4 regions of the Sphingobium sp. EP60837 genome follow, and region 3 is predicted to be linked to each of the others. Evidence: predicted binding sites of a transcription regulator. Region 3 holds the regulator's gene; each other region holds the start of a gene.

The links. Region 3 encodes LexA, which represses DNA repair genes until DNA is damaged. Its sites were predicted from a motif close to GTTCCNCNCTTGTTCT; they were not measured.
Positions count from the first base shown of each region.
Region 1: a site for LexA is predicted at 1,443-1,458, ahead of uvrA (excinuclease ABC subunit UvrA). Genes of this name have one in related genera too.
Region 2: a site for LexA is predicted at 1,719-1,734, ahead of EP837_RS05830 (ImuA family protein). Genes of this name have one in related genera too.
Region 4: a site for LexA is predicted at 2,007-2,022, ahead of EP837_RS08730 (ImuA family protein). Genes of this name have one in related genera too.

Region 1 covers NZ_CP015986.1:2,298,648-2,301,888, reverse strand. Annotated here, with positions in the region: gene EP837_RS11195 (hypothetical protein) at 1-6, opposite strand, end outside; gene EP837_RS11190 (hypothetical protein) at 102-335, opposite strand; gene EP837_RS11185 (UrcA family protein) at 663-1,010, opposite strand; gene uvrA (excinuclease ABC subunit UvrA) at 1,469-3,241, shown strand, end outside.
Region 2 covers NZ_CP015986.1:1,201,727-1,204,967, forward strand. Annotated here, with positions in the region: partial or broken gene EP837_RS05825 (Y-family DNA polymerase) at 1-1,009, opposite strand, end outside; gene EP837_RS05830 (ImuA family protein) at 909-1,712, opposite strand; gene EP837_RS05835 (sulfotransferase domain-containing protein) at 1,875-3,224, shown strand.
Region 3 covers NZ_CP015986.1:2,469,423-2,472,663, forward strand. Annotated here, with positions in the region: gene EP837_RS11975 (ComEC/Rec2 family competence protein) at 1-1,047, shown strand, start outside; gene lexA (transcriptional repressor LexA) at 1,038-1,709, opposite strand; gene EP837_RS21340 (hypothetical protein) at 1,862-2,017, shown strand; gene EP837_RS11985 (molybdopterin molybdotransferase MoeA) at 2,067-3,241, opposite strand, start outside.
Region 4 covers NZ_CP015986.1:1,800,373-1,803,613, reverse strand. Annotated here, with positions in the region: gene EP837_RS08750 (RES family NAD+ phosphorylase) at 1-328, opposite strand, end outside; gene EP837_RS08745 (MbcA/ParS/Xre antitoxin family protein) at 337-687, opposite strand; gene EP837_RS08740 (SOS response-associated peptidase) at 903-1,520, shown strand; gene EP837_RS08735 (DUF1810 domain-containing protein) at 1,520-1,942, shown strand; gene EP837_RS08730 (ImuA family protein) at 2,043-2,822, shown strand; gene EP837_RS08725 (DUF6504 family protein) at 2,740-3,241, shown strand, end outside.

The DNA of each region.
Region 1 (3,241 bases), 170 kb from region 3:
CGGCATCAACAGGGCTCCTCTCGCCGGTAAGGCGAACCGCCCGGCCATCCGCCGATCCGGTCCGCCTGTGAAGCTGATCATATCACCAATATCAGCGCCGTCTATCGCTCCGCCTTCTCCTCATCTTCATCTTCTTCATGGAAGCCCGAAGAAGGCACCGGATCGCCATGATCGCCCGGAGCGGTCGCCGCCGGCGGATCGGACGCATCCATGCTGTCCATCAGCCCCTCATCCAACTTTTCCTCATTGGTCACGGCATGGTCCTGCGCGTCGGTGGGGCGCTCGTCATGCGCCTCTTCACGGCTGTTGGGCCGGATATCGGTCTTGTCGCTCATCGCTCTCTCCTCGGCGCAAGCATCATGCGCGCCTCGCCCGATCAACGGCCAGCGCCAATCGGCGGTTCCGCGCGGGCGCCATGGAAGCCTTCCCCCACCCCGTTCGTTTCGAGCGAAGTCGAGAAACAGGCAGCACACACATGCGCTTGCCCGACTACGCTCGAACGGAACGGAGGTTAGACGCTTCCATCCATTCCGCCCGATAGTCCCTCCCCCAATCCACCCCCACCCCCGTTCGGGCTGAGCCTGTCGAAGCCCGCGCGCACCCCAAGAAAAAAGGCCCGGCAATCAACCGGACCTTCCTTCACTTATCACGGCAGGACCGTTTCAATCCGCCGAGCCAGGCACCTTGTCCTTGCTCACTTCCGCAAACTGTCCGGCATCCCGCCCCTGAGCGCTCGCAATCGCGGCAGCCATAGGCTCCCGAACATGATCCAGCGCCGCCAACTGGCAGGACCGCGATTCCTGCACCGACCGCCCCGGGCACACCTTCACGGCCGCACGGCGGATGCGCAGCGTCAATTCGCGCTGGTCCGCCTTTTTCGCCAGATCCAGGTCCTGATAGCCCACTTCGACGGTGCGGCCGTTGGATTCGAACGGAATACTGCTCGCCATCGCCGCCGTGCTCATCAGAGCGCAGGCGCTTACCGCAACCATCTTTGCAACAATCGACATGATTTGGGTCCCCCTATTTCAAAATGCTGCGGCCGTCGCTCTCCGGGGATCTGGCCGCGATTGAAATGGGCAGGCTGGGACCCGTCAGTCCTCCCCATCAGCAAGGCGCGCCAATAAAGAGATGCAGCCCTGCTGTCGAGGCAAAAAGCCTTATTTTCGTAGCGTAAAATAGAGTCCAGCGCCCAAAAAAACGCCCCCGGCGCAAGGGATGGCCGGGGGCGTATCCGGGATGCTGTCGGGCTACCCAGGATCTCTCTTAAAGCTCGCTGATCAGGACGCCGCCGATGCGGCAAGTCCGTCACCCTTCATAGGCCCAAACAGGTTAAGGCCACTTTACCATTCGACCACCCGCCGCATGCGCGCGCCGGAAAGCATGCCCGCTTGCGAGCCACGGTCCGCTAACCCATATCCGCGCGATAAACTTGCCCCCAAAGAACAAATCTGGAACAACACGGCCCATGAGTCTCACTACGATTTCCGTGCGCGGCGCGCGCGAGCACAACCTCAAGGGCGTCGATGTCGACCTCCCGCGCGACAGCCTGATCGTCATCACCGGCCTTTCCGGCTCGGGCAAGTCCTCCCTCGCCTTCGACACAATCTATGCCGAGGGGCAGCGCCGCTATGTGGAGTCTCTCTCCGCCTACGCCCGACAGTTCCTGGAGATGATGCAGAAGCCGGACGTCGAGCATATCGACGGCCTCTCCCCCGCCATCTCGATCGAGCAGAAGACGACCAGCCGCAACCCGCGCTCGACCGTCGCGACCGTCACCGAGATCTACGACTATATGCGCCTGCTCTGGGCGCGCGTCGGCATCCCCTACTCCCCCGCGACCGGAGAGCCGATCAGCGCCCAGACCGTCAGCCAGATGGTCGATCGCGTCCTCCAGCTTCCCGAAGGCACCCGCTTCTACCTGCTCGCCCCCGTCGTCCGCGGCCGCAAGGGCGAGTATCGCAAAGAATTGGCCGAGTGGCAGAAGGCGGGCTACACCCGCGTCCGCATCGACGGCGAAATGTATCTGATCGAGGACGCCCCCGCCCTCGACAAGAAATATAAGCATGACATCGAAGTCGTCGTCGACCGCCTCGCCGTGGACGCGGACATGTCCACCCGCCTGGCGGACAGCTTCGAACAGGCGCTGAAGCTCGCCGACGGCCTCGCCTATATCGACCTCGCCGATGGCGTCGTTCCCGGCCGCGAGGATGAAGCCGAATCCACCGGCAAAATGAAGAACGCAGGCATCCCCGCCAACCGCATCGTCTTCAGCGAAAAATTCGCCTGCCCCGTCTCGGGCTTCACCATCCCCGAGATCGAACCGCGCCTCTTCTCCTTCAACGCCCCGCAAGGCGCCTGCCCCGCCTGCGATGGCCTCGGCGAGCGGCAGGAGTTCGACCCCGAACTGGTCGTCCCCAACGAGCATCTCACCCTCAAAAAGGGCGCCATCGTCCCCTGGGCCAAGTCCAACCCGCCTAGCCCCTATTATATGCAGGTCCTCGGCTCGCTCGCGAAGGAGTTCGGCTTCACCCTCGACAAGCCTTGGATCGACTTGCCGCCGGAGGTGAAGGTCATCATCCTCCACGGCACCGCCGGTAAGCCCGTCACCCTGCGCTTCGTCGACGGCAAGAAGTCCTACGAGGTCAAAAAGCCCTTCGAAGGCGTCATCGGCAACCTCAACCGCCGCCTGCTCCAGACCGAATCCGCCTGGATGCGCGAGGAACTCAGCAAGTACCAAACCGCCATGCCCTGCGAGACATGCCACGGCGCCCGCCTCAAGCCCGAAGCCCGCGCCGTCAAGATCGCGGGCGAGGACATCTCCATGTCCACCCGCCGCTCGGTGGTCGATGCGCTCGGCTTCTTCTCCACCCTCCCCGCGCAGCTCAACGACCAGCAGAACCAGATCGCCAAGGCCATCCTCAAGGAAATCGTCGAGCGCCTCGGCTTCCTCAACAATGTCGGCCTCGACTATCTCAACCTCGACCGCACCAGCGGCACGCTGTCGGGCGGCGAGTCCCAGCGCATCCGCCTCGCTTCCCAGATCGGCAGCGGCCTGTCGGGCGTCCTCTACGTCCTCGACGAGCCCAGCATCGGCCTGCACCAGCGCGACAATGACCGCCTGCTCATTACCCTCAAGCGCCTGCGCGACCTCGGCAACACCGTCATCGTCGTGGAGCATGACGAGGACGCGATCCGCACCGCCGACTATATCGTCGACATGGGACCGGGCGCCGGCGTC
Region 2 (3,241 bases), 1.3 Mb from region 3:
GGTCGAGCAGGTCGGAGAGGCTGTCGATCCGTTCCTGCACCAGGCGCATGATGGAAGGCGCATCGCGCACGGGCAGGCTGGTTTCGACCCGCAGCGGAAAGGCGAGGCCGTCGGTGCGGAAGAATAATATCTCGAACCGGCGCCCACCCTCTCCCCGTTCGCCAAGACGCTCCCCCGCTTCTGCGGCCATTCCCTCCAGGGTTCGAAGCGCATAGGCGGTGCTGCCTAATGGTTCGGCAAAGCGGCGTTCAATGCGGACAGCGGCGCGCGGGCGACGCGGGGCAAGGGGGCGGTGGCCAAGGCCCAGCAGGCGGTGAAGCGCATCCACCGCTTCCTCGCCAAAACGCGCCGCCAGGGTTGGCGCGGGACGCGCGGCGAGGTCTCCCACCGTGCGCAACCCTGCCCGGCGCAGCGCAACCGCGCTTTCCTCCTCCAGCCCCAGCGCCTCGATTGGCAGGCGCCGCAGGGCGCCATCCTCGTCAGCGGCAGGGACGGAGGCGAAGCGGGCGAGCGCGTGGGCGCCTTCGGGTGTACCCGCCAGCGCATGGCGCACACGCATGCCGTGCCGTTCCAGCCGCTCCATCGCCTCACGCGCCAACGCTTCCTCACCATTCCAAAGATGCGCGCAGCCGCTGATGTCGAGCATCAACCCCTGGGGCGGATCCAGCGCAGCGATCGGCGTATAGCGGGCACAGCCGTCGCACAGCCGCTCCAGCCAGTCCTGATCGGCATGGGGATCGGTTTCGAACACTCGCAGATCGGGCTCGCGTGCCCGCGCGTCGGCCAGCGTCATTCCAGCGCTGAGGCCGATCGCCAGCGCATCGGCGTCCAACGCCATGAGCCGCATCGCCCCGCGAACCGTCTCGACAATGACAGCGGGGGCATCCTGCCCCTTTGCCGTCCAGAGATCAGGCCGCGCGATGCGCAGCCGGTCGAGCGGGAGGAACGGGAACCACAGCGCAAGATAACAGCGAGTCCGCACTGTCACTTCTCCGGTTATGGCGTTCATCGCATTCTTCTCCAAACACGCCCCGGTCGCTGTTCCACACAAGGCGCCATGTCATGCCGTCGGGTCCTGACCGGCGGCGCAGCAAGCTAAGGTCAAAGGCGGTCATTCCCGGCGCATTGCCCGCCAGTGGCACGGAAGGCGCAGCCGTCACCCGCCAGCGCGTGTCAGCTGCGCTGGGCGCCGGATCACCACCGATGCGCAGCAGAAAGGCGGTAACCCCTGATGCTTCCGCCGCGAGCGCGAGACGACGGCTGGCGGTCAAGTCCAGGAGCGGGGCGCGCCCTCGCAATTCGATCACGAGCGCACCTAATGCGGGGCAACGCAGTGCATCGACCGCCGCGCGCAGCAGCAGCGCTTCATCTTTCATGACCCCGATCAACAAATGGGCGGAATCTATTCCGAGCGCGGTAAGGCCGGGGCCATAGGGCTGTCCGGCCGCTCCATTTGCGAGGCGCAGCCAGAACAGAGGAGACTCGTTCGCTGCGAGATGAGCGAGAATCAGGGATAGACCGGCGGTGGCACCTTCATCTTCCTCATTTCCGAACAGTTCATGTATGCGGCCCTGCGCCAGACCGCCCTGAAATGCCTGGTCAAAGGGCCTATGGCCGGTTGCGATGCACGCACCCTCTTGGGTTGCTGGAATTCCTTCCAACGATGCGATGTGCCGCCTGAGGGCTGCAAGCGTGTTCACCGACTCGACCATATAAATGTTCTCTATATGTTCTTTTCGGGGGTCGCATCCCTCCTGTCAATAAAGTTAGCGCAGATTAGGACAGCAAGGAAACTGTTTCACCTTCGTTACACACTTTGGCCATCATCCAGAAAAGTTCCACACGCCAGCGGCTTGCCAAGCTAATCTATATTTATGGACACGCCACTGATCGCCTCACTCACCCAGGCTCCCTCTCTCCTGGCCCGCCGGATTTCTTCAGCCCGTAGTCTGCGGCTGGTATCCAGTGCCGCGACGGCTCTTCTCGCTTCCTATCCGAAGTCAGGCAGGACATGGCTGAGGTTTATTTTGGCGCAATATTTCCTCGCGTCGCGCGAATATTCTCCGATCACAACGCAGAGCATGTTCACCTTTGCGCCGAATTTTGATTTGGATCCTGTGCGCGGCATACCGGCCTTCGTCCGCAGATCGGAAGAGGCTTCCTTTCCTTTGATCCCTTCCACCCATCTGCGCTTCAAAACGACCCTGCCCAGCCGGCTTCCGGTCATATTTCTGATCCGTGATCCGCGGGCGGTACTCACGTCCGATTATCACCATGTCACGCGGCACAAGATGTCCTTCCGCGGCAACATTGACGATTTCCTTGTGGATGAAGACCGGGGCCTGCCGCACTACATAAAATATATGAATAGCTGGTCAACTGGCCTCGCACGGCATGATCATCATATCATATATTATGAGGATCTACTGGCCCATACGGCGTCAGAAGTAGAAAAGTTGCTCAACTTCCTGGGTGAAGCGGTCAACACCCAAGCCCTACAATATGCCGTGGAGAATTCGTCTTTTGAAAAACTGAAGGCATTGGAACTTGCCCAGGGCATTCCCGGTCATGTCTATGACAGGTCGGATGCAGATGCCTTGCGGATGAGAAAAGGACAGTCCGACAGCTTTCGCGAAGAGCTGACAATTGATCAACAAAAATTCATAGAGGATAGCTGCAAATCTCAGTTGAACCGGCGCATGCTGACGAAACTGGACCGGTACGGCTTCCTGGACACGCACCCGTCCGCTGCTGCCGGACAGAGTGGAAGTGCAACACTCGCAGCACCGAAGGAACCGGCGAACGATTCCACGATCAAGCGCCGTCTGACAAATCTCGGGGTGCAACTGCTGAGCGAAGCGATGGTCATCATTGGCCTTGCCGCCATGCTCATCGCTCCGCCCATATTGGCCATAGAGGCGGGCGAATGGCTGTTCCGGCGAGAATGGGACGGCCATTCCCTGGAAGATGGCCTCGCCCTGTTCGGGATCGACAGGGTGGGCCCTGTGGAAACACCGACTGAACAGGTCCTGGACGTTCTTCTGGCGCTACCGCTTACGATCACCTTGTTCATGTATGGCCTCCTCACGCTGTTGGCGGGGGTGCATTTTGGTGACTGGGGCCTGCAGGGAGTGAAGCTCAAGAAAAATCTCGCGGTCCGACAGAGCAGAACGCCCCGCAAGGTCATGCCCAAGAAACCGCCCTCCGATCTTGAGCCGGCATGACAGGCGCCCAATCCGAT
Region 3 (3,241 bases):
TGGCCCGAGGCACTGGCCGGGCCGAGTTTTCAGATGAGCTTCGCCGCCGTGATCGCGATTGTTGCATTGAGCGAGCATCCGCGGTTTCGCGCCTTCGCAGCCCAGCGGGATGAAGGGACGGTCAAGCGCCTCGCGCGCTCCCTAGCCGTTTTGCTGCTGTCCGGGTTCGCCGTGGAGCTCGTGCTGGCCCCGATCGCGCTTTTTCACTTTCACAAGGCGGGAATGATGGGCGCTTTTGCTAATCTGATCGCCATTCCCCTGACCACTTTTGTCGTCATGCCATTCGAGGCGCTGGCCTTATTACTTGACCTTGTGGGATTTGGAGCGCCCGCATGGTGGCTAACTGGTCGGGCTATCGATCTACTGCTGTGGCTAGCGCACAGCGTCGCAGCGAGTCCGTGGGCGGTGGCGACTGCCCCTGTGGTGCCGAACGTCGTGTTCGGCATGATGGTTCTGGGGGGGCTCTGCTGCCTGTTGGGGCGGAGTCGCTGGCGATGGATCGGACTGGCGCCGGTTGCTGCAGGGATCCTGGTCATAGTGACGACTTCGCCGCCCGAGATATTGGTGACTGCCGATGGCCGTCATGTCGCGGTGCGAAGCGCAGAGGGCGGCATGGCCATCCTGCGCGAACGAGCGGGTGATTATGTCCGCGACATGATGGCGGAAAGCGCGGGGCATGAAGGGCCTCTGGCTGCCATGGCCGATTTGCCGGAGGCAAGTTGTTCGAAAGATCTATGCATGGTGGCTCTAACGGGCGGCGGCCGCATGTGGCGACTGCTGGTGACTCGAACCGGCGATTTGGTGCCACGAGAGACGCTCGCGCACGATTGCGCGCGTGCTGACATCGTGATCGCGGATCGCCGCCTTCCGCCTTGGTGCCGACCGCGCTGGTTGAAGGCGGACCGGCGGCTGCTGGCGCGGACAGGCGGGCTTGCCATTGACCTGGATGACGGGGAGGTGCGGACCGGAAAAGTCCCCGGCGACACACATCCCTGGATCATTCAGCCCTCCAGGCGACCGGCACGTCGCCCGTCAAATCAATTATAGCGGCGCAGCAGTCCTGCCAGCTTTCCCTGAATGCGCACTTGCCGCGTATCATAGATCTGCGGTTCGTAGGCGCTGTTGGCAGGGTCGAGCCGAACCTTGGGTCCTTGGCGATGGAAATATTTCAGCGTCGCATCGCTATCTTCAATAAGGGCGACGACGATCTGCCCCTCGCGCGCAACTTCGGTCCGTTGAATGAGAGCGAAATCACCATCAAGGATGCCAGCCTCGATCATGGAGTCACCAGACACCTCCAGCGCATAATGATCGCCTGCGCCGAGTAAAGCGGCAGGAACGGATAGCATATTCTGACCCTCTAGCGCCTCGATCGGAACACCCGCGGCGATCCTGCCATGGAGCGGTATGTCGATCACATCATTTGCAGCGAGGGGCGGCTTGGCGGCAAGCTGTGGCTTCGGCGGGGCGATCCCCTTCGGCGCGCGATGCATCGCTTCTGGAAGCTTGAGCACTTCGAGCGCGCGAGCGCGGTTAGGCAAGCGCCGAATAAAGCCGCGTTCTTCCAGTGCGTTGATTAACCGGTGGATGCCGGATTTAGACCGCAGGTCAAGCGCCTCCTTCATCTCTTCGAAGGAGGGCGATACGCCGCCTTCCTCCAGCCTGTTTTGAATGAAGCTGAGCAATTCCTGTTGCTTGGGCGTCAGCATGCCTGCTTGTCCTCCATGGAACGGATGGAGAACGCATAGGAAACGGAAGGGGGCGAGTCAAGCAACTTGCACGAACCGTAACGAAAGGAACGGACCTGCCGTCTGGCCGTTATCTGGCAGCCTTCCCAAAAGAGGGTGAATAGGAGAGTAAGATGGCGAACCAAAACGACCAGGACAGCAACCAGCGCCGCCAACAGGGTGGTGACCGCTCAAGTCAAGGCGGCCGTCAGCAACAGCAAGAAAACCGCCAAGGCCAGATGGGCGAAGGCAAGAAGGACAAGGGCGGTCACGACAAGCAGCAGCGTTGATCAGCGTCCGGTTTGTATCCGGGGGAGGGGCCGCTTTGCGGCCCCTTTCTCATGAGTTGAGCGGGAGAACGGTTACCTGGTCGCCAGCGGCTGCTGGCGGTGAGCCCGCAGGCCGAAGGATGAGACTGTCGGCCTGAGCCATGGCGGCGGTTGCTGCGCTGTCTTGCGAGGTGACTGCAATCATACCATCGTCGGTGTGAAAGGCGCGAAGATAATCGTCCCGTTCGCCACTGGCGGGCAAGGGGGCGGCCAGCGTCGCGCTGGCGATGCGGGGCAACGGATCGGCTGCTCCGGCCATATGCCGGACGAGCGGTAGAAGGAACAGGGTTGCGGTGACGAACGCCGAGACCGGATTGCCAGGCAAGCCAAGGAAAATGGCGTCGCGCAGTCTTCCCGCCATCAGCGGTTTTCCTGGCCGCATCCGGATTTTCCAGAACTCAAGATCGCCGCCCGCTGCTGCGAACGCGGGACGGACAAGATCATGGTCCCCGACGGATGCTCCGCCGGTTGAAACCATGATGTCGGCTTGGCTGGCATCCTCCAGCGCCCGTGTCATGGCATCGAGATCGTCGGGGATAATCCCGATGTCGAGGATGCTGCAACTCAGAGCGCCGAGCATCGCGGCAAGCATGGGAGCGTTGGAGCAGGGCAGGTGGCCCGGCGGCGTAGGCGCTCCTGGCGGGACCAGTTCATTGCCGGTGGATAGGAGAGCGATCCGAGGGCGAGTGCCGACCGGGAGCGCGCCGTGGCCCGCCAGGACGGCCAGGGCGATCTGCGCCGGGCCGAGAGCTGCACCTGAGTTTAGCAGCAATTGGTTATTGCGGAAATCCGAGGCGGCAGGCCGGACATTACGGCCTCTGGGGAGGGCTGGGCCGCGGGGGTGGACGAGGCCGTTCGAGAGGTCAGCATCTTCCTGAATGAGGATGGTGTCGGCGCCTGGCGGCAATGGTGCGCCGGTAAAGATGCGGCAGCTTTCGCCGGGCGCCAGGGACGGCGGAAGGGCACCGCCAGCCGTGCTTTCGGCTGTGACGCGCCAGGGGCCGGGCCATTCGGCGGCGCGGATCGCGTAGCCGTCCATCGCGGAGAGGTCTGCCCAAGGCTGATCCCGCAAGGAAAGGATATTTCGAGCGAGCCAGCGACCAGCACAGGCTGAGACGGGTAGCTCCTCGGCGGGGAGGCGGGGACCGAGGGCAAGCAGCCGGGCCTGGGCCTCCGCGACCGGCA
Region 4 (3,241 bases), 670 kb from region 3:
TATGCGCTTTCCCGGCCTTCTTCATCTGATCGCGCCAGGCCGGCTCGCCTAAGCTGGTTGGGGTCATCCCGTACTTTCCGAGTTCAGCAGCATCACGACCGTCGAAGACATTCGCGATATCTGCATCGTAGGAGACGATCGTCGTCGGTTGGAGATCTCCGACCTGGTTTGCCTCTCTAATTGCCGTCTGCAATGAGGTTGCGACGTAAAGAGCGGCCGTTCCTTTGGGATTGAAACGGCCGCCATATAGGGCAGCCCCCCGGCCTGAAAGTGGCTCGCGCGCATAGATTGGGTTCAGCGCCCGGTAGAGTTTGCCCTGGTAGCGCATGAACGCAGTCAGGCGTAAACGCCTGCGTCGACAGCGTCGATATATTCCAGCACCTCGCTCGCCCTGCCATCCTGCACGAGTTGCATGGCCGTCTGGCCGGAGAATCCCGGCAGTGGCTCCGACCTGTACCAGGCATAGGCGATGAGAGGGGATCCGAAGCGCGGGCTGGTTTTGGTGATCACCTCGATCATTTCCCTCAGGCGGCGCTGCGTTTTATCGGAACGCAAGCGCTCTTTGCGCTGTACAGCGTCACGACCCAAGCCGGCCGAGCGGGCAACCTCCTCGCTGGTCGTGCGGAATGCTGCCGCGATCTTACTCGGAGCAAAAAGTCCGTGATCGGCATATTCTAACAGGTCCATAACACTTCCTGACACAGTAATCTTGACGCAAGATAGCGTCAGAAAATGCGACATACAAGGTGCAGTGGCTTTGACATCGACTGCACAAGGACGAAGCCACTGCCGAGGCGAACCGGTCGGACTGGTCCTGCGTTGATGTACCAGCGTACGCCAAACCTCCAATCAATCCGGTTTGCCGGATGACCGGGAGCAAGCGCGGCCAAGAAGGAGGAGCGATGTGCAACGATTATAGGCTGGAGGTCGACATCGCCTCAATCGCCGAGGATTTCGAGGATCTCAAAATCAAGATCAAGATGCCCGAGGGTAAGCCCAACGTGCCCGCGCGCGAGGACATCAAGATGACCGACATGGCGCCGATCGTTCGATCGGTGGAGGGCGAACGGGGTACAGGGGAGCTGGTCAACCGACGATGGAGCTGGCCGGGCACGAAGGGCAAGCCGGTCTATAATTTCCGCTCAGAGGGGCGCGAGTTCACCTCTCACCGCTGCCTCATCCTGGCCGACGGCTTCTACGAGTTTACAGATCCCGCGGATCCCAAGCAGAAGCGGCTCGACAAATGGCTCTTCACCATGGCCGATCATCGCTGCTTCTGCATCGCGGGCATCTGGCGGGAGAGCCCGGTGGGCGAAGCCTTCACTATGCTCACCATGGACGCGGGACCGGACGTGGCGCCCTACCATCATAGGCAGATCATCCCCCTCACCCGCGAGCAATGGGTCGACTGGCTCGATCCGAGCGTGCCCGCTGGGCAGGTGCTGCGCTGGCTGCCACAAGGTACCTTGCCCGTCACCCAAGTCTACGGCTCGCCGCCAGCGCAGAGAGCGCTGCTCTGATGACCACCGATGCCACCCTCGCCCGCTTCGTCGAGGCGCAGGAAAATAGCTACGCCACCGCATTGGCGGAGATCCGGGCTGGAGCGAAGCGCTCGCACTGGATGTGGTACATTTTCCCGCAGCTGCGGGGCCTGGGGCAAAGTCCGACCGCCCATTATTATGGCATCGCGTCGATCGACGAAGCCCGCGCCTTTCTTGATCACGACCTGCTTGGCCCGCGCTATCGCGAATGTGTTGAAGCGCTACAGCAACTGGCCACTGATGACCCCGTCGCCGTGTTCGGTAGCGTGGACGCCATGAAGCTGCGCTCATCGCTAACCCTGTTCGAAGCGGCGCAGCCATGTCCGTCGTTCGCGGGCGCATTGGACCGCTGGTTCGACGGAGAGCGCGACCCGGCGACTCTGCAAATGCTTGCAGACTGATCCATCTGAAGACGGGCGGAGGAAAAATGGCGATTCATCCGCTTGACGAATCGCCCGGCCGAACGGAACATAAAGGGAACATCTGAGTCGATATGTTCCCATGATTTGCCCCGCTTCCACATCTGACCGGCCCCGCGCCACCACTCCTCTTGCCGCCCTACTGGCGGAACTCACGCAGGCGCGCGCCGCGCGGGGGCCTGCCCTGCCCTTCGGCATCGACGCGATCGACCAGCGCCTAGCCGATCGTGGGTTGGATGGCGCAGCCTTGCACGAGATTGCCGCCGCGTCTGCGACGCTCAGCGATGACGCTGCCGCGACGCTGTTCGCGGCCGGCATCGCCGCCCGTTTTGCAACTCAGCCCGGCTTCACGGTCTTCTGGGCGCTCACCAGGTTCGATCTCTATGCGCCCGGGCTTGAGCAGGTAGGGCTTGGCCCGGATAAGCTTCTCTATGCGCAGGGCACGAGCGACAGCGCCGTCCTCGCCATGACCGAGGACGCCCTGCGCGACGGCTCGCTCGCCTGCGTGATCGCTGAGGTAAAGTCAGCCGACCAGACCGCGACCCGGCGGCTGCAGCTCGCGGCCTCTGACGGCAAGACGCCAATGCTGCTCTACCGCCGCTATCGTGTCCGTGATCGCTGCCCCTTGAGCGGCCTCTCCTCCGCCATGACCCGTTGGCGGATCGGCTGCGTGCCTTCGGCGCGTCTTCCCCATCCCGGGGTCGGACGCGCGCGCTGGTCGGTCGAGCTCGTCCGTCAGCGAAACGGCAATCCCTTCTCCCTCGAACTGGACGCGTGCGATGATCAGGGTCGCCTCGCTCTACCTGCCGCAGCTGCCCATAGAGCGCCTGCGGCGGTCGGAGCGGCCAGCCAAGCGGCCTGAGCCCGCTGGCCCGTCGCTCGCTCCGCGCTTTGCAGGACCGATCGACGACAATCCAGGAGCCTGTTCGGTGCCCCGCGGCGGTGGCTGGCGGCCCGGCGCGCGTTGGGCGCGGGATGATGCCCAGCGCCCAAGCCAGAGCGAGATTGACGCCCTGCCCGCGCACCAGCGGCCGACCATGCGCGAAATGGGCCGTCGCAGCGAGTCGGCGGAGCATCCCTTTAAAGCCATGCCGGCTGATGAGGGCGCCGCCGGCATCCGCTCGGCCCCCGCTCTTACATGGACGACGCTATGGGGACAGCCCACGATCCTGATCGCCCGGACAGGGCAGCGTGACGTGGTGACCGCCGCCTGCCCGGTGGCGCTTGAGCTTGGCCTGCGTCCCGGCATGGCGGCCGCGCACGCCCGCGCGCTCGTGACCA